One region of the Caballeronia sp. LZ028 genome, then DNA from elsewhere that is predicted to be linked to it. Evidence: predicted binding sites of a transcription regulator. Region 1 holds the regulator's gene; each other region holds the start of a gene.

Region 1 (3,973 bases):
CGTGATGCGCTTCGGCGCAAGCAAGGTCGCGCTGCTCACGACCGACAGCTACCGTATCGGCGCGCACGAGCAACTGCGCATTTTCGGCAAGATTCTCGGTGTGTCGGTTCACGCGGTGAAAGACGGCGCGGACCTGCAACTCGCGCTTTCGGAACTCCGCAACAAACATATCGTGCTGATCGACACGATCGGCATGAGCCAGCGCGATCGCATGGTCTCGGATCAGATCGCGATGCTGTGCGGCGCGGGTCATCCGGTGCAGCGCATCCTGCTGCTCAACGCGACGAGCCACGGCGACACGCTCAACGAAGTCGTGCAGGCCTACAAGAGCGCGGCGGACCAGCCGCCGCTCGCGGGCTGCATCCTGACCAAGCTCGACGAAGCGACGAATCTCGGCGGCGTGCTCGATACGGTCATCCGCTACAAACTGCCGGTGCATTACGTGTCGACCGGTCAGAAAGTGCCGGAGAACCTGTACGTCGCGACCAAGCGGTTTCTCATCAAGAGCGCGTTCTGCATCCCGCGCGACAACTCGCCCTTCGTGCCGCAAGACGAAGAAACGCCTGCGCTGCTGTCCGCGTTGTCCGCGCGCGCCACGACCGAACTGCATGAGGTGCACTTTGGATAAGTTCGTGCTCGACCAGGCGGAAGGCCTGCGACGGCTCCTTACGCGCGCCGGTTCGCGCGTGGTGGCGATCGCGGGCGGACCGGCCGGCATCGGATGCACGTCGGCGGTGGTGAATCTCGGCGCGGCGCTTTCCATCCACGGCAAGGACGTGCTCGTGATCGACGAGCACCGCAACGCGGGATCGGTGAGCCGTCTCGTGGGCACCGAAGACGCGGGCGCGCTCGCCTCGGTGATGTCGGGCCGGCGCATGCTCGGCGATGCCGTCGAGCGCACGCCGTTCGGCTTCTCGCTGATGGCCGCGCCGCGCGACGAACGCATCGTTCACGATGCCGCGCAATGCCGCGCGTTGCTCGACGGTCCGGCGGACATCGTGCTGATCGATGCGCAACTCGATCGCCACGGCGCGCTGTCGACGCTCGCGGCGCAGGCGCATGACTTTCTTATTGTGACGCGGGTAGCCGCGTCGGCGATCACCGAGGCGTATGCGTGCATGAAACGACTGCACTACGCCCATGCGATCGGCCAGTTCCGCGTGCTCGTCAATCACGTGCAGAACCCGGCCGACGCGGCGGTCGCGTTCGACAACCTGTCGGGCGTCGCGAGCCGGTATCTGGCCGTGTCGCTCGTGCAGGCGGGATATGTGTCCGAGGATGCGCGCGTCGCTCGGGCGATGGAACTCTCACGCTGCGCAGTCGAAGCGTTCCCGGCCACGGCCGCGGCGCGCGACTACCGCGCAATCGCGGCGGAGCTCCTGCACTGGCCGATGCGCCCCGCGCCTTATATGCGCGATGCGGGCGGCCAGGCCGACGCGCGAAATCCGGTTAGCGACTCTGTACAGGGCGCGCGGGAGGCGTCGCATCGTGCGGCTGCGCTTCACGACTTTGCATTGAGCAGCACGGCGTCGATGTGATCAAGATAGGTGACCAAGATGTATAACGCCCAAGGCAAACTCTCACAGTCGGAAGTGCTGACGAAATACGCACCGCTCGTTCGACGGCTGGGGCTCCAACTCGTCGCCAAGATGCCGGCGAGCGTCGATCTCGACGATCTCATTCAGGCCGGCATGATCGGCCTGCTGGACGCGGCGAGCCGCTACAAGGAAGATCAGGGCGCGCAGTTCGAAACATATGCGAGCCAGCGCATCCGCGGCGCGATGCTGGATGAGCTCCGCGCGAACGACTGGCTGCCGCGCAGCATGCGCAAGACGTCGCGCGAAGTGGAATCGGCGGTGCACAAGGTCGAGCAGAACCTCGGCCGCGCGGCGAGCGAGCAGGAAATCGCCGAGCACATGAAGATGCCGCTCGACGAATATCAGTCGATGCTTCAGGACTTGCACGGCAGCCAGCTGATCTATTACGAAGACTTCGATCGCTCCGCCGACGACGAGCCGTTCCTCGACCGCTATTGCGTCGATCGTTCGGATCCGCTGTCCGCGCTGCTCGACGACAGCCTTCGCGGCGCGCTGATCGAAGCCATCGACAAGCTGCCCGAGCGCGAGAAGCTCCTGATGAGCCTCTATTACGAACGCGGCCTGAACCTGCGCGAAATCGGCGCGGTGATGGAAGTGAGCGAGTCGCGCGTGTGTCAGTTGCACAGCCAGGCGGTCGCGCGTCTGCGCACGAAGCTGCGCGAGCAGGCGTGGACGAGCGTCGAGGCCTGACGTTCCCTAGCTGATCTCGAAGTCCCGCGTCTCGGCGAAGACCGTTTTCCCTTCGCCGAGACTTTTCGCGCGGTACATCGCGCGGTCGGCGGCGCGCAGCACGGCGGTCATGCCGGTTTGATGCGCGGACGCCGCGCTCGAAAGCAGGCATGCGCCGATGCTCGCCGATACCGACACCGGCCGCTCCTGCACCGACGTAATTTCGCCGAGCGCCGAATGGATGTTGTCGGCCACCGACAACACGGCGTCGCGGTCGCGCATCTGATGCGCGAGCACGACGAACTCGTCGCCGCCCAGACGCGCGATGGTGTCCGACTTGCGCATGCGCTTCGCGAGCGAGTCCGCGAAGGCTTGCAGCAGCAGATCGCCGACGGCGTGACCGTAGGTATCGTTCACTTCCTTGAAGCCGTCGAGATCGATCAGAAGGAGCGCGGTGGCGTGATCGCCATTGGCTTCGGGCGCGTTCATCGCGCGATCGACGACTCTTTCCAGCGCGTACCGGTTCGACAGACCCGTGAGCGGATCGGTCGATGCCTGACGCGCTAGATCGCGATTCGCGTTGCCGAGCCGATCGACGAGCACGCTCAGATACACCGATGCGCCGAGTACGCTCAGCGCGAGCCCGATCGCGGCGGGAAGATTCTCGTGCCACCACGGCTGCCAGACGGCCATCGCCGTGACGATGATGAGCGCCGTCGCGCACGATACGGCGAGCGTGCGCTTGCCGTATCGGCATCCCGAACCGATCAGAAACCAGAACATCACCCAGAGAAGCGGCAGCGCCGTTGCGCCGCCCGCGGCGAGCGCGAGCCCGAGGATCGTCTGATCGGCGATGGTCGTGACGGTCAGGCGCGCAACAGAAGGCGCGCTCATGCGGCTGACGATCAGAAGCGTGATCGCCCCATAAGACACATAGAGCGCGACGAGGCGCGTGGTCAGGAAGGCATCGTGTGAAGGGCGGAGCCACGCGAAAACGCCGTAAGCCAGAAGAACCACCGCTCCCATCCAGACCCGCAGCGTGGCCTGCTCGCGTTCCGGATTCCGGTGTTCGGACCATGCGAAGGCATAAGTCCGGCGTGCCGGTTGATGCGCCTGCTCCATACTGAACCCCTGGATGGTGATTTCTTTCTTTTATCTTGCTGCCAAGTACTGCGGCCCCGTCGCATGGCATCGGCTGAATTGAGTGGTATCGAGTTGCACCGAGCGAGCGATCCGCTATTTTGCAACGTTTTGCGAAGACGCTGTGTTTCGTGTAAGAACAGCTTAAGAACGTCCATTTCTCATTCACGGCGATGCGCGACGAATCCATTTCTTTAGCTGCCGAATGGCTGCCCGTTTGCAATAGCGAAGACGTGCCGGAAGGCGGCGCGCGCGGATTCATCGTGGCCGATGAGCGGATCGTCGTGTGGCGGGACAGCATCGGCGCGGCGCATGCGTGGCGCGATTACTGTCCGCATCGGGGCGCGCAGTTGTCGCTCGGGCATGTGATGCGCGATCAGATCGTGTGTCCGTATCACGGCTGGAGTTACGACATCGAAGGACAGTGTTTGCGGATTCCGTCGAATCCTTCATTGCGTCCGTCGAAGCGCGCGTGCGCGACGACTTTCGTTTGCGAAGAGAAGTACGGCGTTATCTGGATGTGTTTCGGCGAGCCTGCGTATGCGCTCGATTTCTTTCCCGAAGCC
Region 2 (3,973 bases), 2.2 Mb from region 1:
AAGGCGGCATGAAGCTCAAGGCGCAAGCGGTGCTGTTTCGTGCCGCGCATCACAGCGCGGCGCTCGAAATCGAATTGACGCGCCGGAACATTCCGTTCGTGAAGTTCGGCGGACTGAGGTTTCTCGATTCCGTTCATGTCAAGGACGTGCTCGCGGTGTTGCGCTGGGCCGAGAATCCGCGCGATCGCGTCGCGGGCTTTCGCGTCGCGCAGTTGTTGCCGGGCGTCGGACCGGCGATCGCCGGGCGCCTGCTCGACAGCGTGAGCGCGCCGGACGCGGTGGCGTCGAATGCGATCGCCGCGTTTCAGGCGCCCGCGCGCGCGTCGGAGGACTGGCCGCGTTTCGTCGGCCTGATGGCGAAGCTCTGCGGCCGCGACTCCGGCTGGCCCGCCGAGTTCGAAATGATCCGGCGTTGGTACGAGCCGCATCTGGAACGCAATCACGAGGACGCGGCGATCCGCATCGGCGACGTGTTGCAGATGGAAAGCATCGCGGCGACGTATCCCACGCGCGAGCGCTTTCTCACCGAACTGACGCTCGATCCGCCCGACGCGACCAGCGACGAATCCGGCGTGCCGCTGCTCGACGAAGACTATCTGATTCTCTCGACGATCCATTCGGCGAAGGGCCAGGAATGGCGCAACGTGTTCGTGCTGAACGGCGTCGACGGCTGCATTCCGTCCGATCTCGGCACGGGCAGCGACGAAGAACTCGACGAGGAACGGCGGCTGTTATACGTCGCGATGACGCGCGCGAAGGAAGACCTGCACATCATCACGCCGCAGCGCTTCTACGTGTACAACCAGACGCATCTCGGCGACCGTCACGTATGGGCGCAGCGCACGCGTTTCATTCCGCCGCATCTGATGCAGAACTTCGAAGCGGCCGCGTGGCCGCCCGTCATCGCGCCCGCTGCGCCGACGGCGGCGGGGCTGGCTGCGGCCGCGAAAGCGAAGATCGATATCGCGGCGCGCCTAAAGGGAATGTGGGACTGACCTGAATCTCAGCGCTGCGCGCGCGATGCACGCGGCGCGCGCGGCGACGGCGAGAAGATGCTGCGCAGCCATGCTGCGAAGCGTGTGTAGCCGTCGTAAGGCTCTTCGACGAAAAGCTCGGGCCGCAGCGAGCGCAGATATTCCAGCACTTGCTGCGCTTCCTGCTTCTGGATCGAGCCATAGAAGATGCCGAGCCGCAGCAGGCAGCGCAGTTCGCCGAGCTTCTCGCGCGCGGTCGAACCGATGCTCGTCTCCACCGAAATCTTGGTTTCATACACGCGCTGACGTAGCGAATCGGCGAGACGCCATGCGGGCGTCTGCATCTTTTCCTCGACTTCGCGAATATCCGCCGCCGCCGATTTGATCTGCGAGGCGAGCATGTCGACTTGCGATACGTCGCCGTCCGCTTCGGTGACGATCGCCGTCGCCCACGCGCGCGATGCCTTGACGAGATCCTCGGCGGTCCAGTCCGCGCGGATCGCGAAGGCGAAGCCGTGCTCGGCCGCCTGCCGGATCAGGATCTCGACGACGTCCGGAAACTCCTTGTCGAGCGCGCGCTTCGCCCACGCGTACTGGCCGTGCGTGAGCATGCGCTGCACCGCCTGCTCGGTGAGCGGCGTGTTGTTGTCCAGGAGCTTCGCGCGCAGGAAGTCCTCGAACGAAGGCGTGACGAATTGCGGATCCAGCTTCAGCGACAGACGCGTGAACGCTTCGAAATCGCGCTGCAGCGAAGCGATGGTCTCGTCGCGTAACGATAAGGTGATTTGACGCATGTTGGTTCCCGGTTCCGCCTTCGATCTCCGAAGGCGGGAAAAGCTGTCGGCGCCGCGTCTCAGGCGGAGTCCATTCGTTTCTGTTATCGGCGCGCGCTTCGGGAACTTGAGGATTCTTCGATGCTCTTTGAAAGCCGTTTAACGGCTGATGGAGAGAAAACGTTTAGCGCAGCACGGCGAACTGCCACGCGAAAAACACCGCGAGCGACACGGCAATCGTCAAAAGCGGCCGTTTCGTGAACGCGCAAACGATGATCGCGACGATCGCAGCCACGAGCTGCGGATTGCGCCAGGTGATTTCCGCGCCGTTGCCGTGCGGCGAGACGGTCATCGGCACGATGATCGCGGTGAGCACCGTCACCGGCACGAACGAAAGCGCGGTGCGGACGATCGGCGGAAAGGGCAGGCGTTCGCCCAGCACGAACACGGCGGCGCGGATCGCGAACGTAACGGCCGCCATGCCGAAGATCAGCGTGACGTAGTTCATTGCGTGCGCTCCTTCGCGTTCTTCAGACGATGTTTCGCGTGGCCCTTCGCTTGCGGACGGTTTTCCATCAGCGTGAGCAGCATGCCGACGGCCACGCCGACGAACACCGCCGCGAGCAGGCCGAGCTTGTACGGCCAGTCTTGCCACGCGAAGGACAGCACGCCCGATGCGAGCGCCGCCGCGACGAAGCGCACGGCGACGAGCTGCGGCACGACGATCGCGATGAACGTCGCGACCATCGCGAAGTCGAGCCCGAGCGATTTCAGTCCGGGAAACGCGGCGCCGAACAAGAGGCCGAGGAGCGTCCACAACTGCCAGTTCAGATACATCGCGACGCCGGAGCCGAAGAAGTAGTGCGGCCCGATCTCGCCCGGCGCGCGCTTCTGATAGTGCGCGTAGGCGACGGCGAAAACTTCGTCGGTGAGCATGCCCGCGAGCGCCCAGCGCCAGCGGCGCGGCAGATGCGCGACATACGGCGCGAGCGTCGCGGAATAGAGCACATGACGCAGATTGACGACGAGCGTCGTCGCCAGAATGACGGCGAAGCTCGCGTGCGACGCGATCAGGCCGACCGCGATGAACTGCGCCGAGCCCGCGAACACGACGAGCGACATCAACTGGCCGTGCCAGAGCGTGAGCGGACTTGCGGTGACGAGCGTGCCGAAGATCACGCCGAAGGGCGCGGCGCCGATCATCATCGGGATGGTGTCGCGTGCGCCGGCGGCGAATTCGCGCAAAGGTGTTGCTTTCAAGATTTCCTCCTATGGAAGCGAGGATACGCAAAACGTCGATGAGAATGCTTGTACGTTCTTGCGCTTTCCCGAGGCCGGACCGCCTAACGCCAGCGGCCGGGCGGCACGCCGAACGTGCGCTTGAAATGGCGCGTGAAGTGACTCTGATCCGTGAAACCGCTCGCCGCCGCGACATCCGTCACGGATGCGCCCGCGCGCAACGCCGGCAGCGCGCGCACGATCCGCAGCTGATTGCGCCACGCATGCGGCGCGAGACCGGTTTCGCGCGTGAAGAGGCGCGCGGCGTGGAAGGTCGAGAGACCGACCGTCTGCGCGAGTTCGGCGAGCGTGACGGGTTCGAGGAGATCGTCGGCGAGGCGGGATTTCATCGTCGTGACGCGGTGCGCGTCGGCGGCGAGCGGCGCGACGCGCGGACGTTCGAGCGCGTGGCGTCCGAGCAGCGTCGTCACTGCATCGACGAGCGCCAGTTCCGCGGCGAGCGGGTCGGCGCCGTTTTCCAGCAGGCGATGCGCGATCTGCAAACGCCGCGCGAGATCGGGATCGCGGATGATTTCATCCGGAAACCACGGCGACGATTCCGGCCGCCCCGACAGGTCGCGCGCGAGAGTTTCGACGAACGGCACCGGCAGATAGAACACGCGATAGCGCCAGCCCGCATCGACGGCCCGCGCGCCGGTATGCACTTCGCCGGGATTGATCACCGGCACCGAACCGGCTTCGGCGACGTGATGCGCGCCGCGATAGTCGAAGCACTCCGCGCCGGCCTCGATCACGGGCACCGTATAGGCGTCATGCCAGTGCGGCGAGAATTCGTGATCGTAGTATTCGGCCGTGACCATGTCCGCGTCCGGCACGAGCGGCGAGCGCCAGTAGCGTGCGGCATTGCGGAAACGGTCGGCGTGCATGATCGAGCAATTCTGAGATAAGCGGAATCGCCCAGTTTACAACTTTGCTTCGCGCCCGGCC
Region 3 (3,973 bases), 290 kb from region 1:
CAATTTGTGCGATTCGCATAACGTGACTCTCCATTTAGGTAAGGCATTGCAGTCACGCTCCGGTCGAGCGCTCAACGCATGCCATTCGGGCGGGCCGCGTGTGGTTGGACGCCGCCCGAGACAGGCCCGGAGATGAAAAAACATCGCGACCGGGTTATCCCTTACCGATCATTATCGGGATCGAGACCGGCATTTCACTTCATTTTTCAATCGCTTATCGTTGTTACAGCGCGATACATGTGCTGTTACGAAGTCAGAAATTGCATCGATGGCGGCGATGAGGGCGGATTTGAAGCGTCGGACGCGCCGGGCGGCATGAATCAGCAATTCACGGTCCTGCGGCCTGAAAGGCGCGACAGCGCGCGCCCGTCTTAAAAAAACGGGGCGCGGCTATTAAGTCAGACGAATACGTGCCGATAACGCATGTCTGCCGAGCGGCATCGAAGCGGCCGGCTTGTAAGAAATTTTCCTACACGATTCTTCGCGAAACTCCGTCGCAGCGTCGGATGCTTTGTCCGACAGGCGCGGCGGCGGGCATCGGCGACAATCGAATCGACAACAGACAACACGCGCGGGGCCGCATTCGCGTTTCTTTGCGAATTCGAGCAAACGTTCCCGCTGGGCCTGACCAGCCACGTTTCGATTCGGGGAAAAAGATGACGACCAGCACTACGAGTACGCTCGCGGAAATCCGCGAGGTGAACCTGTCGTACTTGCTCCTCGCTCAGCGGCTTCTTCAGGAAGACCGCATCTCGGCGATGTATCGCCTGGGCCTTTCGGAGCAGGTTGCGCAAGTTCTGGCTTCGCTGACGCTCGCGCAGGCAGTGAAAGTGGCGTCGTCGAGCCATTTGCTGTGCCGCTTTCGTTTCGATGACCACGCGATCCTTTCGTCGCTCGCCGACAAGGACCGCAGCGCGGCGCTCGCGCACGCCCACGCGGCGATTGTGCTGGCGGACAGTCCCGTCGAGCAGATCGGCTGACGCCGCGCGCGAAGCCCGATGGCGACGAAAAGCGTGGTCGCGGAGGTCCGCGAAATCACTTTGGCGATCGAGCTGATCGAGCTCGGCGCGCGCCTGCAACTGCTCGAAGCGGAAACGAGCCTGTCGCGCGACCGTCTCATCAAGCTCTATAAGGAACTGAAAGGCGTGTCGCCGCCCAAGGGCATGCTGCCGTTCTCGACGGACTGGTTCATGACGTGGCAGCCGAACATCCATTCGTCGCTGTTTCACGGCATTTATCGCTTCATGGCGGCCAACGACAAGAGCCAGCCGACGATTCACGCGATCGTGAAAAGCTACCGCCTCTATCTCGAACACGCGGCGCTGTACGGCGACGAACCCGTGCTGTCGCTCACGCGCGCGTGGACGCTCGTGCGCTACTTCGAATCCGGCATGCTCCAGACCAACGTCTGCACGCGCTGCCGCGGACGTTTCGTCGCACATGCGTACGAACTGCGCGCCGGTTACGTGTGCGGCCTCTGCCAGCCGCCATCGCGCGCGGGCAAGACGCGCAAGGCGGGCGCGGACCGCGAAGCGGGGCGGATCGCCGCCTGATCCGCGCCCGCGTCCGTCTAAAAGCGATCGTGGTACGAAAGCCCGACGGTCATCCCGTGCGGCGTGCGCTGATACATGATCGCCCAATGCGTCACCGATGCGCCGATCCACGCACCGAGCGCGTCGGCGGCCAGATCCTTGTAGGAGAAGCCGTCCGTGCGGCAGGTTCCGTCGACGATTTCCTTCACCAAGCCCGGCGCAGTGCCGATCAACGTGCCGTAGACGACCGGATGGTCCGAGCCGCGCGTCAAATAGGCGCCGAGCGCGCCGAACGGCGCGGACGCGGCCACGTGGGCAAGTTTGTCGGAGCCGGTCCAGCTATCCGATGTCTGCATACGCCAGCCGCCGCGCGAACCGCTGCTGCAGTCGAAACCCGCATGCGCGAATGAACTCGCGGTCACTGTCAGCGCGAGCGCGCTGGCCTGTTTCATTGCTCTTGTCATCGTTCCCTCCGATTTCACGACTTCGCGTCTCCAACAAAACTGAACGCGCGTTCGTATTATCGGCAGAAAATGTGATGTTTCGTGTCGAACGGGAAAATTTTGTTTCGCTGCTAGGAAAAGTTCGATATTTGGTTGCCGTAAATCAGCGATTGAGACGCAGATTTTGCGAAACAGCGAGAAGGCCGCGCGGCAAACCGCACGGAACGTACAGCGGTTTGACCGTGCCCCAAAGTTTTCCGGTCGAGTGCCGTAAACCACTTAACGGCGGTCTTACCGCATCAAACGTGAGGACTCGACTGTGCTGATTTTCATTGGATCGCTCGTGACATTGCTGTCCGTCTTCGGCGGCTATGCCATCGAAGGCGGCCACCTTGGCGCGCTCATGCAGCCGGTCGAAATTCTGATGATCGCGGGCGCGGGCGTCGGCGCGTTCATCCTCGGCAACAACGTCAAGACCATCAAGGCGACGATTCAGGTGCTGCCGACGCTCTTCAAGGGCGCGAAGTACGACAAGAGCATGTACATGGAGCTGATGGGCCTGCTCTACGTGCTGCTCGCGAAAGCGCGCAAGGAAGGCACGCTCGCGCTCGAAGCGGATATCGAAGATCCGGCGAAGAGCCCGGTGTTCAGCCAGTACCCGAAGATTCTCGCGGACCATCACATCGTCGAATTCCTGACGGATTACCTGCGCCTCATGGTGAGCGGCAACATGAACGCGTTCGAGATCGAAAGCCTCATGGACGAGGAAATCGAGACGCATCACGTCGAAGGCGAAGCGCCGGCGCACGCGCTCACCAAGGTCGGCGACGCGATGCCCGCGTTCGGCATCGTCGCGGCGGTGATGGGCGTCGTGCACACGATGGCCTCCGCCGATCAGCCGCCCGCGATTCTCGGCGAGATGATCGCGCAGGCGCTCGTCGGCACCTTCCTCGGCATTCTGCTTTCGTACGGCTTCATCGGACCGCTCGCGAACGTCGCGGAACAGCGCGTCGCGGAGCAGACCAAGATGTTCCAGTGCATCAAGGTGACGATCCTCGCGAGCCTGAATGGCTACGCCCCCGCGATCGCGGTGGAATTCGGCCGCAAGGTGCTGTTCTCGACGGAGCGCCCGTCGTTCTCCGAGCTGGAAGAACACGTGCGCAAGGTCAAGTCGAAGTGACTTCCGCCATAGTCGAGACACAGCGATGAGCAACGATACCGATCGCCCGATATTCATCAAGCGCGTCGTCGCGGGCAAGAAAGGCCATCACGGCGGCGCGTGGAAACTCGCCTACGCGGACTTCATGACCGCGATGATGGCGTTCTTCCTGCTGATGTGGCTGCTTTCGTCGACGTCGCCGGTGCAGCGGCGCGGCATCGCCGAATATTTCCAGATGCCGCTCAAGGCCGCGATGGTCGGCGGCAAGACCGTCGGCATGGACAACAGCATCATCATGGGCGGCGGCCGCGACATTTCCAGCACCGACGCAGGCGCCGCGCGCAAGACCGATGGCGCCACGCAGCTCGCGCAGCGCGCCTCGTCCGACACCGACGAAGAACTGCTCAAGTCCGCGCAGGGCGAGCTCGAACGGCGCGAGCAGGTGCGCCTGCACGATCTTCAGGTGAAGCTCATGGCCGCGATCGAGGCCAATCCGACGCTGCGCCAGTTCAAGCAGCAGATCCGCATCGAATCGACGCAACAGGGCTTGCGCATCGAAATCGTCGATACCCAGAAGCGCCCGATGTTCGCGCTCTCCAGCGACGCCGTGCAGCCGTACATGCGCGACATCCTGCGCGAGATCGGCCGCTCGCTCAACGACGTGCCGAATCACATCGTCGTGCAGGGACACACAGACGCCGTGAAGTACGCGGGCGGCGACAAGGGCTACAGCAACTGGGAGCTGTCCGCGGACCGCGCGAACGCGTCGCGGCGCGAGCTGGTCGCGGGCGGCATGGACGAAGGAAAGGTGATGCGCGTGCTCGGACTCGCGTCGACGC

What was found. Region 1 encodes FliA, which starts transcription of late flagellar genes. Its sites were predicted from a motif close to CTAAAGTTTNNNNNNNNNNNGCCGNTA; they were not measured.
Region 2: the regulator FliA is predicted to act here: its motif matches at 1,853-1,879, upstream of QCE58_RS11320 (DUF4088 family protein).
Region 3: the regulator FliA is predicted to act here: its motif matches at 2,223-2,249, upstream of motA (flagellar motor stator protein MotA).

Annotation. Positions count from the first base shown of each region.
Region 1 is NZ_JARUXN010000001.1:143,688-147,660, reverse strand. Features, by position in the region: gene flhF (flagellar biosynthesis protein FlhF) at 1-628, shown strand, start outside; gene QCE58_RS00725 (flagellar biosynthesis protein FlhG) at 621-1,538, shown strand; gene QCE58_RS00720 (RNA polymerase sigma factor FliA) at 1,557-2,288, shown strand; gene QCE58_RS00715 (GGDEF domain-containing protein) at 2,295-3,389, opposite strand; gene QCE58_RS00710 (aromatic ring-hydroxylating dioxygenase subunit alpha) at 3,581-3,973, shown strand, end outside.
Region 2 is NZ_JARUXN010000001.1:2,380,995-2,384,967, reverse strand. Features, by position in the region: gene QCE58_RS11325 (ATP-dependent helicase) at 1-995, shown strand, start outside; gene QCE58_RS11320 (DUF4088 family protein) at 1,004-1,768, opposite strand; gene QCE58_RS11315 (AzlD domain-containing protein) at 1,932-2,255, opposite strand; gene QCE58_RS11310 (AzlC family ABC transporter permease) at 2,252-2,953, opposite strand; gene QCE58_RS11305 (AraC family transcriptional regulator) at 3,091-3,912, opposite strand.
Region 3 is NZ_JARUXN010000001.1:432,915-436,887, forward strand. Features, by position in the region: gene QCE58_RS02040 (glycosyltransferase family 4 protein) at 1-19, opposite strand, end outside; gene flhD (flagellar transcriptional regulator FlhD) at 657-980, shown strand; gene flhC (flagellar transcriptional regulator FlhC) at 999-1,553, shown strand; gene QCE58_RS02055 (hypothetical protein) at 1,571-1,984, opposite strand; gene motA (flagellar motor stator protein MotA) at 2,295-3,155, shown strand; gene motB (flagellar motor protein MotB) at 3,181-3,973, shown strand, end outside.